DNA from 2 places in the Kitasatospora sp. NEAU-CNBT7 genome. Region 2 is predicted to be linked to the other one. Evidence: predicted binding sites of a transcription regulator. Region 2 holds the regulator's gene; the other holds the start of a gene.
The links. Region 2 encodes HspR, which represses chaperone genes until heat shock. Its sites were predicted from a motif close to TTGAGNNNNNNNNNCTCAA; they were not measured.

Region 1: the regulator HspR is predicted to act here: its motif matches at 3,272-3,290, upstream of lon (endopeptidase La).

What each region holds. Positions count from the first base shown of each region.
Region 1 is NZ_JBXQQB010000007.1:200,239-207,320, forward strand. Features, by position in the region: gene AC2TEW_RS12545 (hypothetical protein) at 1-561, opposite strand, end outside; gene lon (endopeptidase La) at 856-3,249, opposite strand; gene AC2TEW_RS12555 (rhomboid-like protein) at 3,836-4,642, opposite strand; gene AC2TEW_RS12560 (response regulator transcription factor) at 5,219-5,941, shown strand; gene AC2TEW_RS12565 (sensor histidine kinase) at 6,095-7,082, shown strand, end outside.
Region 2 is NZ_JBXQQB010000001.1:231,102-238,183, forward strand. Features, by position in the region: gene AC2TEW_RS01070 ((Fe-S)-binding protein) at 1-789, opposite strand, end outside; gene dnaK (molecular chaperone DnaK) at 1,118-2,959, shown strand; gene grpE (nucleotide exchange factor GrpE) at 2,956-3,561, shown strand; gene dnaJ (molecular chaperone DnaJ) at 3,652-4,800, shown strand; gene AC2TEW_RS01090 (heat shock protein transcriptional repressor HspR) at 4,805-5,305, shown strand; gene AC2TEW_RS01095 (helix-turn-helix domain-containing protein) at 5,510-6,532, shown strand; gene AC2TEW_RS01100 (TIR domain-containing protein) at 7,030-7,082, shown strand, end outside.

The sequences.
Region 1 (7,082 bases), on a different contig from region 2:
CGACAGCCCGGTGACCGCGTCGCCGTCGGGGACGGCCCCGGCCAGCGGCAGCCGGCCGTCGACGAACAGCTCCCAGCCGCCCGCGGCGGTCCGGCGGTGGCCGATCCGCAGCAGGTCGCGGTCACCGTCGACGGCCACCAGCCGGTCGCGCTGGTCCAGGTAGGCGTACACCCCGCCGAGCAGCGAGCCCTTGGCGAGCGGCAGCTCGGCCAGCGAGCGGCCGTCGGTCGGGTCCAGCAGGTGGACGGTCGGGGTCAGGCCGAAGATCGCGGTGCACAGCGCCACCGGGTAGCCGTCGGCGCCGACCAGGACGGTCGGGCAGGCCGAGGCCAGCGCGGTGCGGTGCGAGGTCAGCGCCGTGCCGGGGCGCGGGCCGGGCAGCCCGGTGGCGTCGGAAGAACCGGTGTCGCCGTGCATGGTGGCGGTGCCGTCGGGGCCCGCGTACGGGTTGTGCGGCGGCAGCGGGCCGAAGCCGGTGGCCGCGGCGGGTCCGGCCGCGGCGGCGGTGAGCAGGGCGGCGACCGCCAGGACGGCGGCGCGGGCGGGCAGCGCGAAGCGCATAGGGGTGTCCCGTCAGGTGTGAGGAGGGTCGGACCGCGCGGCGGTGCACACACCCGGACGTGCTCCCGGCCACGGCCGGGCGGGGACACCGCGATCAGAGCGCGGTGCGACAGCTCGCGGAGCACGCGTACGCCAGGTCGACGTCGAGTCGACGGCTCAGGTACGCGTGGCGATGCATGGGGCCAGCCTGACGTACTGACGGACCGTCTCACAACGGTGTCTCAGAGTGCGGGCGGGACAGCCCGCGAGGGGCGCCGGGATGGTCCCGGCGCCCCTCGCTCCCACGGCCGCGCCCTACGCCGCGACCAGCACCTCGGCCGGCTCCAGGGCCAGCTTCAGCACCTCCCGGACATCGGACACCGGGTGCACGGTGAGGCGCTCCAGCACCTCGGCCGGGACGTCGTCCAGGTCGGGCTCGTTGCGCTTCGGGATGATCACCGTGGTGATGCCCGCCCGGTCGGCGGCCAGCAGCTTCTGCTTCACCCCGCCGATCGGCAGCACCCGCCCGGTCAGCGAGACCTCACCGGTCATCGCCACGTCGGTGCGCACCTTGCGCCCCGAGAGCAGCGAGGCCAGCGCGGTGGTCATGGTGATGCCCGCGCTCGGACCGTCCTTGGGCACGGCACCGGCCGGCACGTGCAGGTGGATGCCCTGCTCGCGCAGCCCGGTGACGGGCAGCTCCAGTTCGGCACCGCGCGACCGCAGGAAGGAGAGCGCGATGTGCGCGGACTCCTTCATCACGTCGCCCAGCTGACCGGTCAGGGTCAGCCCGGTCGAGCCGGTCACCGCGTCCGCCAGCGAGGCCTCGATGTAGAGGACGTCGCCGCCGGCGCCGGTCACGGCCAGCCCGGTCGCCACCCCGGGGACGGCCGTGCGCCGCTCGGCCGGCTCCTGGGCCGACTCGGGCACGTGGTGCGGCCGCCCGATCAGGGCCCGCAGGTCGTCCGGGCCGATCGCGGCGGGCAGCGCGCGCTCGCCGAGCTCGCTCTGCGCCGCCACCTTGCGCAGGATCCGGGCGATCGACCGCTCCAGGTTCCGCACGCCCGCCTCCCGGGTGTACTCCCCGGCCAGCCGGCGCAGCGCGCCCTCGTCCACCGTGGCGTCCTCGGTGCGCAGCCCGGCCTTCTCCAGCTGCCGGGGCAGCAGGTGGTCACGGGCGATGACGACCTTCTCGTCCTCGGTGTAGCCGTCCAGGCGGACCAGCTCCATCCGGTCGAGCAGCGGCTCGGGGATGGCCTCCAGCACGTTGGCGGTGGCGAGGAACACCACGTCGGAGAGGTCCAGCTCGACCTCCAGGTAGTGGTCGCGGAAGGTGTGGTTCTGCGCCGGGTCCAGCACCTCCAGCAGGGCGGCCGCCGGGTCGCCCCGGTAGTCGGAGCCGACCTTGTCGATCTCGTCGAGCAGCACCACCGGGTTCATCGACCCGGCCTCCTTGATGGCCCGCACGATCCGGCCGGGGATGGCCCCGACGTAGGTGCGGCGGTGGCCGCGGATCTCGGCCTCGTCCCGGACGCCGCCGAGCGCGACCCGGACGAAGGAGCGGCCCATCGCGCGGGCCACCGACTCGCCGAGCGAGGTCTTGCCGACCCCGGGCGGGCCGACCAGCGCGAGCACCGCGCCCCCGCGGCGCCCGCCGATCAGGCCGAGTCCCTGGTCGGCCCGGCGCTTGCGGACGGCCAGGTACTCGACGATCCGGTCCTTCACGTCCGCCAGACCGGCGTGGTCGGCGTCCAGCACCGCGCGGGCGGCGGCGATGTCGTACGCCTCCTCGCTGCGCTCGTTCCAGGGCAGCTCGAGGACGGTGTCGAGCCAGGTCCGGATCCAGGAGCCCTCGGGCGACTGGTCGGAGGAGCGCTCCAGCTTGTCGACCTCCTTGAGGGCGGCCTCGCGGACCTTCTCCGGCAGCGCGGCGGCCTCCACCCGGGCCCGGTAGTCGGCCTCCTCGTCGGCGGCGTCGCCGTTCAGCTCCGCCAGCTCCTTGCGGACGGCCTCCAGCTGGCGGCGGAGCAGGAACTCCTTCTGCTGCTTGGCCACGCCCTCCTCGACGTCCTTGCGGATGGTGTCGTTGACCTCCTCCTCGGCGAGGTGGTCGCGCAGCAGGGTCAGCGCGTACTCCAGGCGGGCCACCTGGTCGGCCTCCAGCAGCACCTTGAGCTTCTGCTCGGCGGTGGCGAAGGGGGCGTAGCCGATGTTGTCGGCGAGCTCGCCGACGTCGTCGATGGCGGCCACCCGGTCGACGATCTGCCAGGCGCCGCGCTTGCGCAGCCACTGGGTGGACAGCGCCTTGTACTCCTTGACCAGCTCGGCGGCGCGGCCGGCGACCGGCAGCCCGGCGTCGGACTCGCGGAACGCCGTGGTCTCGACCCAGAGCGCGGCGCCCGGGCCGGTGGTGCCGGACCCGATCCGGACCCGGCGCACCGCGCGCACCAGGGCGGCCGGGTCCCCGTCGGCCAGCCGGCCGACCTGTTCGACGGTGGCCAGCGTTCCGACCGCGGCGTACGAGCCGTCCAGCCGGGGCACCAGCAGCACCTGGGGTTTGCCCGCCCCGCCGGCCCCGGCCCGGGCGGCCTCGACGGCGGCCCGGACCTCGGCGTCCTTGAGGTCGAGCGGGACGACCATGCCGGGGAGCACGACCTCGTCGTCGAGCGGCAGCACGGGCAGAGTGAGCGGAGTGGACGTCGATGCCATGATCTCTCCCCAGTCAGCGAAGTTGAGTTGACCTGACTAAGGTTTGGCGCCGACGGATTGTTCCCGGGCCTGTGTTCGCTGTGAGCGATCGACCCCGCACCGCCCCCGACGGCGCCGGCGGGCACGGCATCGCCGCAGGCGGGAGCGGTGCAGGTGGAACTGTCCGGAGCCGACGCACGGGCCGATGCGGGCGACTCCGCACCGCCCCCGGCGGCGCCGCAGGCGAGAGTCGGTACGGCCGACAGCGCCACGGATCGAACCCGGCGCAGGCAGGGACCTGGCACGCACGGCATCACCCCAGACGGGCGCCGAGGCAGCCGGACCCGGCGCAACCGACGCCACCGCGGACCGAAACCGCCGCAGGCGGCACCGAAGGCGACCGACGCCGCCCCGGGCCCGCACCGGCGGGGCCGACGTCGCCACCGGCCGGAACCCTGCGCGCCCGGCGTCACCACAGGCAGGCGCCGGCGCAGCCGGGAGCCCACGCCGCCACCAGGGGCAGAACCGGGCGTCTACGACACCGCCGCAGGCGGGAGCCGGCGGGCGCGGCCCGGGTGGGCCGGGCGGGCCCGGGCCCGCGTCGGGGTCAGGCCTCGGAGCGGGCCGGGGCGGGGCGCCGGGGGCGGGCCGTCGGCCAGTGCGGCAGCGGCAGGGGGCGGCCCGGGCCGCCGCGGCCGCGGCGCACCCGGCCCCACAGCGCGACACCGACCAGCAGTGCGGCCGGGTGCCCGACGGCGGTGACCAGGTCGGTGTCGGTCAGCACCTGGCGACCGACCAGGGCGCCGGCCACCCCCAGCACGGCCACCCGGCCGGGCAGCGGCAGCAGTCCGGCCAGCGCGCCCAGGCAGGTGAGCACGCCGTAGCTGACGCCGATGTCGAGTTCGTCGAGTGCGCCGGAGGCGAGCGCGCCGCCGGCCACCGCGCCGGCGACCACCGCCTGGGAGAGCAGGGTGGCACCGATGTGCCCGGTCGCGAAGACGCCGGCCGCCCGCCGCCCGCCGATCCGGCGTTCCAGCGGGGCGAGGGTGGCGAGGAAGGCCCAGAAGTACGGCATCCACACCGGCCCCGCCACCCAGAAGCCGCTGAACAGCAGTGCCGAGACCGGCCGGACCAGCAGGTTGTGCACATCGCTGCTGGAGGCGCTCTGCAGGCGCCGCACCAGCTCGGGGTCGCCGAAGCGGGCGAAGAGCGTGGTGCCGAGCAGCAGCGCGAGGTAGCCGAAGGTGAACGGGTTGCGGCGCGGCGTCGGCAGCAGCCGCAGTGCGGCGCGCAGCGCGGCCGGCCGGGAGCCCGCGGGCAGGAGGGGGTGCAGGGGGGAACGGAGGCGTGCGCGCAGCCGTACGCGCAGGAGCGCGGCGGGACGAGGGTCGGTGGGCACCGCGTCGTCCGCCATCGCGCCTCCGTCCGCGGATGAGCCGGTCACGCCTCGCTCAACGCCCGTGCGGGCGCCGGAGATCCCCGCCGAAGTTTGTCGTGCCCACGATACGTCCACCAGCTGGGAGTCCGCTGGGGATCTGCTGAGAATTCCTCAGGTCGCCCCACGTGACCGGGACCCGCCCTGGTACGGACCAACCCTCTGCCTACGGACGAGTAGCTTCCCGTCCCGGGCGGGTTATTCGAATGGGAGGCATACATACCGTCACAAGAGCCGATTTCGGCCGGGTAAGGTATCGCCCCGTGCCCCGGTCCGGGCCCGGTCCGAGACCGGGTCCGAGCTGGTCCGCGGGCCGGAAATGTCCGGTCCACCTGCCGGAACACCCACGGTGTCCGTACTCTGCGATGAGTACGGAAGAGGTGCGTCGACCCACACGGCGCACCGTCCGCACAGCGCCTTCGGCGGAAGGGCGCTCCGCGGATCCGGGCCCGGGCACAGCCCACGACGGAAACAAGACGACTACGAGCGGAGCCCCGCCACCCCCACAGGTGGCCGGCCCGCAGCCCTGGGGGCGGTGGCGTGACCGTGACAGAAATGCAGCAAGAGAACACCAGCAGCACGGTGGGCACTCAGCGACGAGTACTCGTCGTCGAGGACGAACCCACCATCGCCGAGTCCATCGCGGCCCGGCTGGGCGCGGAGGGCTTCAAGGTCGCCGTGGCCCACGACGGGCCCGGCGCGGTGGACGGCTTCCACACCTGGCAGCCCGACCTGGTCGTGCTCGACATCATGCTGCCCGGCTTCGACGGCCTGGAGGTGTGCCGCCGGATCCAGGCGCAGCGCCCGGTGCCGGTGCTGATGCTGACCGCGCGCGACGACGAGACCGACCTGCTGGTCGGCCTCGGGGTCGGCGCGGACGACTACATGACCAAGCCGTTCTCCATGCGCGAGCTGGCGGCCCGGGTCAACGTGCTGCTGCGCCGGGTCGAGCGGGCCCAGCAGGCGGCCAGGACGCCGGCCCTCGGCAGCCTGCGCTTCGGCGAGCTGGAGATCGACCACGTGCAGCGCCGGGTGCGGCTCGGCTCGGGCGACGTCCACCTGACGCCGACCGAGTTCGACCTGCTGGCCTGCCTGGCCGCCCAGCCGCGCGCGGTGCTCACCCGCGAGCAGCTGCTGGCCGAGGTCTGGGACTGGACGGACGCCTCCGGCACCCGCACGGTCGACAGCCACGTCAAGGCGCTGCGCCGCAAGATCGGCGCGAGCTGGATCCGCACCGTGCACGGTGTCGGGTACGCCTTGGAGGCGCCGCTCTCCTAGTCGGGCGCGCCGACGGCTCGGGCCTCCGGGGGGCCCTGGTCGTATCCGCGCCCGGCTGGCTGCTGCACCCGCTCGCCGCTCGCACCGGCGGGCCGTCCGCACCCGCGCCGTGCGGAACGAAGTCCGCGGTCCGGGGCCGACGTCAGGGACACCATGACCTTTCCACAGCAACGCAACGGGGACGCCAAGGCCTCTCCGCCCCCCAGCCTGGCCACCCGCGCCGTGCTGCGGGTCTGGGCCGACATCCGGCCGCTGGACCCGGTCCGCTCGATCAAGGGCAAGCTGGCCCTGCTGGTGATCGTCTCGGTGGTGCTGGCGACCGGCATGGTGGTGGTCGCGATCAGGTCCGAGACCCAGATCCGCATCATCATGATCTTCTCGATCATCGCCTCGCTGCTCTTCATGCAGTTCCTTGCGCACGGGCTGACCGCCCCGCTGCGCGACATGACCGCCGCCGCCCGCGCGATGGCCGACGGCGACTACAGCGCCCGGGTGCACGTCACCTCGCGGGACGAGATCGGCGAGCTGGCCGCCACCTTCAACCGGATGGCCGGTGACCTGGAGGCCGCCGACCGGCACCGGCGCGAACTCATCGCCAACGTCTCGCACGAGCTGCGCACGCCGATCGCCGCGCTGCGCGCCGTGCTGGAGAACGTGGTGGACGGCGTGGTGCGGCCCGACCCGGTCACCCTGGGCGCCGCCCTGGAGCAGACCGAACGCCTCGGCCGGCTGGTCACCCACCTGCTCGACCTGTCCAAGCTGGACGACGGCGTGGTCCCGCTGGACGCCCGTCCGTTCGAGGTCCAGCCGTTCCTGGACGGCGTGCTGCGCGGGGTCACCGTGGACGGCGCGACGGCCGGCGGTGCCTACGCCCGGCGCGGCGACGTCCGGCTGCGCCTGGACGTGGAGCCCGGCGGGCTCAGCGCGGTGGCCGACCCCGAGCGGCTCCACCAGGTGGTGGCCAATCTGGTGGACAACGCCTGCAAGCACTCCCCCGCCGGGGGCACGGTGACCGTGCTGGCCCGCTCCGGGGCCGAGCCGGGCGCCCTGCTGCTGGCCGTGGAGGACCAGGGCCCGGGGATCCGGGTGGAGGACCGCGAGCGGGTCTTCGAACGCTTCGGCCGGGCCGGCAGCGCCACCG
Region 2 (7,082 bases):
CATCGGCCGCAGCGCGCCGAGGGCGGTGGAGCCGTCCTCCTCGCGCTTGAAGTAGATGTTGAAGAAGGCGAGGAAGCGGTGCCAGGCCACGCCCATCGACGGGTTGATGCCGATGGTGGTCGCCCACGCGAAGGAGATCGAGATCTTCAGCATCGCGAACAGGTAGATCAGGTTCTCCAGCGTCCCGTGGGACAGGCCGCGGAAGGCCGCCACCAGCGGGTAGGAGACCAGGTACGCGGCCTCGTAGGAGTCGACGCCGGCCAGCGCCCCCTCCAGGCCGCGCAGGATCATGATGCACAGGCCGATGCCGAGGATCGTGTACTCGACGTAGAAGGCCTGCCAGGCGATCGAGCCGGCGAACCGGGACTTGCGGCCCGACCGGGACGGCAGGCTGAGCAGCCGGATCACGATCAGGACGGCGATGCCCAGGGTGGTGAAGGTGCCGACCAGCTCGGTGAACACCTCGAACGGCAGCCAGTGGCCGATCAGCGGGATCGCCCACTCGGCGTCGAAGAGCTGGCCGAAGGCGGTGACCAGGGTGCTGACCAGGGTGAAGAAGCCGACCGCGACGAACCAGTGCGCGACGCCGACGACGCCCCAGCGGTTCATCCTGGTGTGGCCGAGGAACTCGACCGCCACGGTCTTCACGCGCTGGACGGGCTGCCCGGTGCGGGTGGCGTCCGGCTGGCCGGTCTTCACCACCTTGTAGATGTACGCGGCCGCCCTGGCGGCGAGCGCGATGCCGATCACAGTCGTGACCAGCGAGATGACGATCGCTGCTAGCTGCATCGGCTCTCCGTCTCCAGCGGCTGGTGTCCCACACGGTCTGAAACGGGGGGACGGGTAAAGGGGTCCCCCCGATTGTACTGATCGGTAACTTACCGACCCAACGGGCCGGACACTACCGCTCCTTACCACTGATCCATAAGACGCTCAAGGTATGGCGGCAGTCACTAAGGACAGACTCACCCGACCGGACCAGCCCCGGTCACGCCGGGGCGGCGAGATAAGGACGCAGTAAAGTTGAGCGACACGGACTCATAGCTGTTGACGCTCGAGGGGCCGTCGTGCATCCTTGAGTCCGTACAGCTCAACTTCTTCCATGGAGGTATTTACGATGGCACGCGCGGTCGGCATCGACCTCGGTACGACGAACTCCGTCGTCAGTGTTCTTGAGGGCGGTGAGCCCACGGTCATCACCAACGCCGAGGGCGCTCGGACCACGCCGTCCGTCGTCGCCTTCGCCAAGAACGGCGAGGTGCTGGTCGGCGAGGTCGCCAAGCGGCAGGCGGTCACCAACGTGGACCGCACCATCCGCTCGGTGAAGCGCCACATGGGCACCGGCTGGAAGATCAACCTGGACGGGAAGGACTTCAACCCCCAGCAGATCTCCGCCTTCATCCTGCAGAAGCTCAAGCGGGACGCCGAGGCGTACCTGGGCGAGACGGTCACCGACGCGGTGATCACCGTCCCGGCGTACTTCTCCGACTCCGAGCGCCAGGCCACCAAGGAGGCCGGTGAGATCGCGGGCCTCAACGTCCTGCGCATCGTCAACGAGCCCACCGCGGCCGCGCTCGCCTACGGCCTCGACAAGGACGACCAGACCATCCTGGTCTTCGACCTCGGCGGCGGCACCTTCGACGTCTCGCTGCTGGAGATCGGCGACGGCGTGGTCGAGGTGAAGGCCACCAACGGCGACAACCACCTCGGCGGCGACGACTGGGACCAGAAGGTCGTCGACCACCTGGTGAAGGTCTTCCACGCCGGCCACGGCGTCGACCTGTCCAAGGACAAGATGGCCCTGCAGCGTCTGCGCGAGGCCGCCGAGAAGGCCAAGATCGAGCTGTCCTCGTCCTCCGAGACCTCGATCAACCTGCCCTACATCACGGCCTCCGCCGAGGGCCCGCTGCACCTGGACGAGAAGCTCACCCGGGCCCAGTTCCAGCAGCTGACGGCCGACCTGCTGGAGCGCTGCAAGCACCCGTTCCACAACGTCATCAAGGACGCCGGCATCCAGCTGTCCGAGATCGACCACGTGGTCCTGGTCGGCGGCTCCACCCGGATGCCCGCCGTCGCCGAGCTCGTCCGCGAGCTGACCGGCGGCAAGGACGCCAACAAGGGCGTCAACCCGGACGAGGTCGTCGCCATCGGCGCGTCCCTGCAGGCCGGCGTGCTCAAGGGCGAGGTCAAGGACGTCCTGCTGCTCGACGTCACCCCGCTGTCCCTCGGTATCGAGACCAAGGGCGGCATCATGACCAAGCTGATCGAGCGCAACACCACGATCCCGACCAAGCGCTCGGAGATCTTCACCACGGCCGAGGACAACCAGCCGTCCGTGCAGATCCAGGTCTACCAGGGCGAGCGCGAGATCGCGGCGTACAACAAGAAGCTCGGCATGTTCGAGCTGACCGGCCTGCCGCCGGCGCCGCGCGGCCTGCCGCAGATCGAGGTCACCTTCGACATCGACGCCAACGGCATCATGCACGTGGCCGCGAAGGACCTGGGCACCGGCAAGGAGCAGAAGATGACCGTCACCGGCGGCTCCGCGCTGCCGAAGGACGACATCGAGCGCATGATGCGCGAGGCCGAGCAGTACGCGGAGGAGGACCACAAGCGCCGCGAGGCCGTGGAGACCCGCAACCAGGGCGAGCAGCTGGTCTACTCGACCGAGAAGTTCATCGCGGACAACACCGACAAGCTCCCGGCCGACGTCAAGACCGAGGTCGAGACCGCGATCGGCGAGCTGAAGGAAGCCCTCAAGGGCGAGGACATCACCGCGATCCGCGAGGCCACCGAGAAGGTCTCCACCACCGCGCAGAAGCTCGGCGCCGCGCTCTACGCGAACGCCGACGCCGCGGGCGGCGCCGCCGAGGCCGGCGAGGGTGCAGCCAAGGCCGAGGACGACGTGGTCGACGCCGAGATCGTCGACGACGAGAAGCCCAAGGGTGGTGCCGCATGACGGAGAAGCCGCAGGGCGAGCAGCCCGGCGACGACTCCGCCGCCGAGGAGGCCGTGATCAAGGCCGCCGAGGAGGCCGCCGCCGGCGGCACCTCGGAGGAGCTGGCCACCGCCAAGCGGGAGCTCGCCGAGCGCACCGCCGACCTGCAGCGCCTTCAGGCCGAGTACCAGAACTACCGCAAGCGGGTCGAGCGCGACCGGCTGACGGTCCGCGAGATCGCGGTCTCCAACATCCTGGAGGCCCTGATCCCGGTCCTGGACGACATCGGCCGGGCCCGCGAGCACGGCGAGGTCACCGGCGGCTTCAAGTCGGTCTCCGACAACCTGGAGACCGTCGTGGCCAAGCTGGGCCTGCAGCAGTTCGGCAAGGAGGGCGAGCCCTTCGACCCGACGCTGCACGAGGCGCTGATGCACAGCTACTCCTCGGACGTCACCGAGGACACCTGTGTGCAGATCCTGCAGCCGGGTTACCGGATCGGCGAGCGGGTCATCCGCCCGGCGATGGTCGCGGTGGCCGAGCCCCAGCCGGGCACGCAGACCACGGCCACGCCGGATTCCGAGGACTCGGAGTCCGACAAGGCTGACGGTGCGGGCGACAACTGACAATCTGTGCGCTGCGGAGTCGTACGTCGTCGAGTACGACGGACGGCTCCGCAGCGCCGTATGGACGCACTTCGGGAGGTGGCGGCAGCCATGAGCACCAAGGACTACGTGGAGAAGGACTACTACAAGGTCCTCGGCGTGCCCAAGGACGCCAGCTCCGCGGAGATCAAGAAGACCTACCGCAAGCTCGCCCGGGAGTTCCACCCGGACGCCAACAAGGGCGACACCAAGGCGGAGGACCGCTTCAAGGACATCTCCGAGGCGTATGACGTCCTGTCGGACGACAAGCGCCGCAAGGAGTACGACGAGGCGCGGTCGCTGTTCGGCGCGGGCGGCTTCCGGGCCGGCCCGGGCGGCAACGGCAGCCAGGGCTTCGACTTCGGCGACCTGTTCACCGGCGCCGGCCAGGCGGGCGGCGGCGGGCTCGGCGACGTGTTCGGCGGGCTGTTCAACCGCGGCGGGCGGCAGCCCCAGCCGCGCCGCGGCGCCGACGTGGAGACCGAGGTCACGCTCGGCTTCGACGAGGCGGTGGACGGCGCCACCGTCCCGCTGCGGATGACCAGCCAGGCCGCCTGCCGCACCTGCAGCGGCACCGGCGCCAAGGCCGGCACCACCCCGCGGGTCTGTCCGACCTGTGTCGGCGCGGGCACCGTCAGCCGGGGCCAGGGCGCCTTCGCGCTCTCCGAGCCGTGCCGGGACTGCAAGGGCCGCGGCATGATCGTCGACGACCCGTGCACCGTCTGCCACGGCAGCGGCCGGGCCAGCTCGGCCCGCACCATGCAGGTCCGGATCCCGGCCGGGGTCCAGGACAGCCAGCGGATCAGGCTCAAGGGCAAGGGAGCCCAGGGCGAGCGCGGCGGCCAGCCCGGCGACCTCTACGTCACCGTGCACGTCGACGCCCACCCCGTCTTCGGACGCAAGGGCGACAACCTGACGGTCACCGTGCCGGTCACCTTCCCCGAGGCGGCGCTGGGCGGCACCATCGAGGTGCCGACCCTCAAGGGCCCCCCGGTGAAGCTCAAGCTGCCCGCCGGCAGCGCCAACGGCCTCACCCTGAGGGCCCGGGGCAAGGGCGCCACCCGCAAGGACGGCACCCGCGGCGACCTCCTGGTCACCGTGGAGGTCGTGGTACCCAAGCACGTCGAGGGCGACGCGCTGACCGCACTGGAGCAGTACCGCGAGGCCACGGCCTCCGACGACCCGCGAGCCGCCCTGTTCCGGGCGGCGGAGGGAGCGTGACCGGATGATCACTCCTGACGGCCCGATCGGCCCGGGACTCGGCGAGGGCCTGCCCGGCGGCGCCCCCCGCCGGGCCCCCGGCCCCACCCACTACGTGCTGACCGAGGACACCCCGGTCTACGTGATCTCGGTGGCGGCCGAGCTCTCGGGTCTGCACCCGCAGACCCTGCGCCAGTACGACCGGCTCGGCCTGGTCTGCCCCGACCGCACGGCCGGGCGCGGCCGGCGCTACTCGGCGCGGGACATCCAGCAGCTGCGCGAGGTGCAGCGGCTGTCCCAGGACGAGGGCATCAACCTGGCGGGCATCAAGCGGATCATCGAGCTGGAGAACCAGGTCACCGCCCTGCAGTCACGGGTCGCCGAGCTGGCCGACGCGCTGGACGGCGCCGCCAGCGCGCTCCAGCAGCGGGAGGCCGCGGTGCACGCCTCCTACCGCCGCGACCTGGTCCCGTACCAGCAGGTCCAGCAGTCCAGCGCGCTGGTGGTGTGGCGGCCCAAGCGGTAGTTCCCTGTTCCCCGCCCATCGCCGGTACCCTCCGCATGGGGGGTGCCGGCGTTCGGGCCGTGCTGGGAGAGTTGGGTCCACCGCTCGACCGGCAGGGAACTAGCGAAGTGCAAGTCCCCGACCGGCCGGTTCTGCCTATGATCCGTACTGATCCGCAGAGCTCGCCAAGCACAGGTCAGGGAACAGAGCGGAGGGGAGCTGCACATGAAGGCATTCGGGGACTCCGCCTCGATGGATCCGGCGTCGCTGCTCTCCGCCCCCGCACGCGCGCTCTACCTCTCCGCGATCCGCACCGGCGGCCGGCTGACCGCCGCCGAGCAGAGCACCGTGCAGGCGGAGGTCCAGGAGCTGCTCGACTTCGGCCTGCTGGTGCGGGACCTGGACGACCCGCCGGCGGTGATCGCGGTGGACCCCAAGCGCCTGTCGACCTCGCTCAGTGCGGCCTGGCAGCGGGAGGCGGCCCACCTGCTGGCCCGCTCGGTCGCCCTCACCGACGAACTGCGGGAGCTCGGCGACGCGTTCAGCGAGCTGAGCGGCCAGGTCGAATCCAGCGGAAAGATCGAGTACGTCCAGGGAAAAGTCCCGATCAATCAGCGGCTGGCGATACTGGTCGACGGCTGCTCACAGGAACTCCTCACCGCGCAGCCCGGCGGAGGCCGGCGCCCGGATACCGTACGCACGGCTATCAACCGTGATCTCGGCGTACTGCGCCGCGGCGGCACCACCAGAACGATCTATCAGCCGAGCGCCCGATACTCCAGTCCCACCCTCGAGTACGTCGAGACCATGACGCAGGCCGGCAGTCACATCCGCACGCTGGACGAGCCGTTCAACATCCTGATCGTGGTGGACCGCAAGGTGGCGATCATTCCCGGCAGCAAGGACATGACACAGGCCTGCTTCGTCACCGACGAAGCAGTGATCAGCTATCTGATACAGACCTTCGACTCGCTGTGGGAACGCGCGATCCCGTTCCAGGGGAACCGCGAGGTGCCACCGCAGGTGCTCTCCAGCCTGCGCCGCCAGATCATCCGCTCGATGCTCCAGGGCGTCGGGCACCGGGTCATCGCCCGCAACCTGGGGTTGAGCGAACGTACGCTGGCCCGTCATATCGCCGAGATGCGCGAGGAATACGGCGTGGACACGCTGTTCCAGCTGGGCTGGAAGCTCGCGCAGGAGACGGACGACCCGGAAGCCGACGACGAGTCGGCCCCGGCCCTCGACTGACGGGTACTACTCCCAGACGCTGTCCTGCTCCGACGAGACCACGGTCGGACGGTTCTTCAACTGCCAGACGCTGTCGGCGCTGGCGCTGCCCGCTCCGATGAAGAGCGCAGCGCTCACAAGGATGGCTGAGGCGATGAGGCGACGCGCGTTACGCACGAGAGCACTCCCTTCGGTACGGAGCATGAGTTACAGGAAGTATGACTATCGGAACAGGATAAATCCTGCCACCCTCCTGACCGATAGAACGACCGGGGGGTGTGTCATCTCTCTGCCAGGCAGCGAGATGACATCGAGTGCCAGTGGACGACGGACCGTAACGACAGAGACGATCAGTGCACTCTCCACATAGGTCGGCGAGGGGGAAGCACGGGGGCGCCGCCGAGTGACATGAACTCGGCAAATAATTTCCACCTCACCGATATTGATCGCGTTTTCCCGCGTCAACCACACTTCCTTATGGGGGTGCGGTCTCCGCCCCTCCTTCTCCCGGAGTCGACATGAGTGAGCCCTACCTGCGTCATCGCGCCGCCCAGACCCCCGAGGGCCGGCG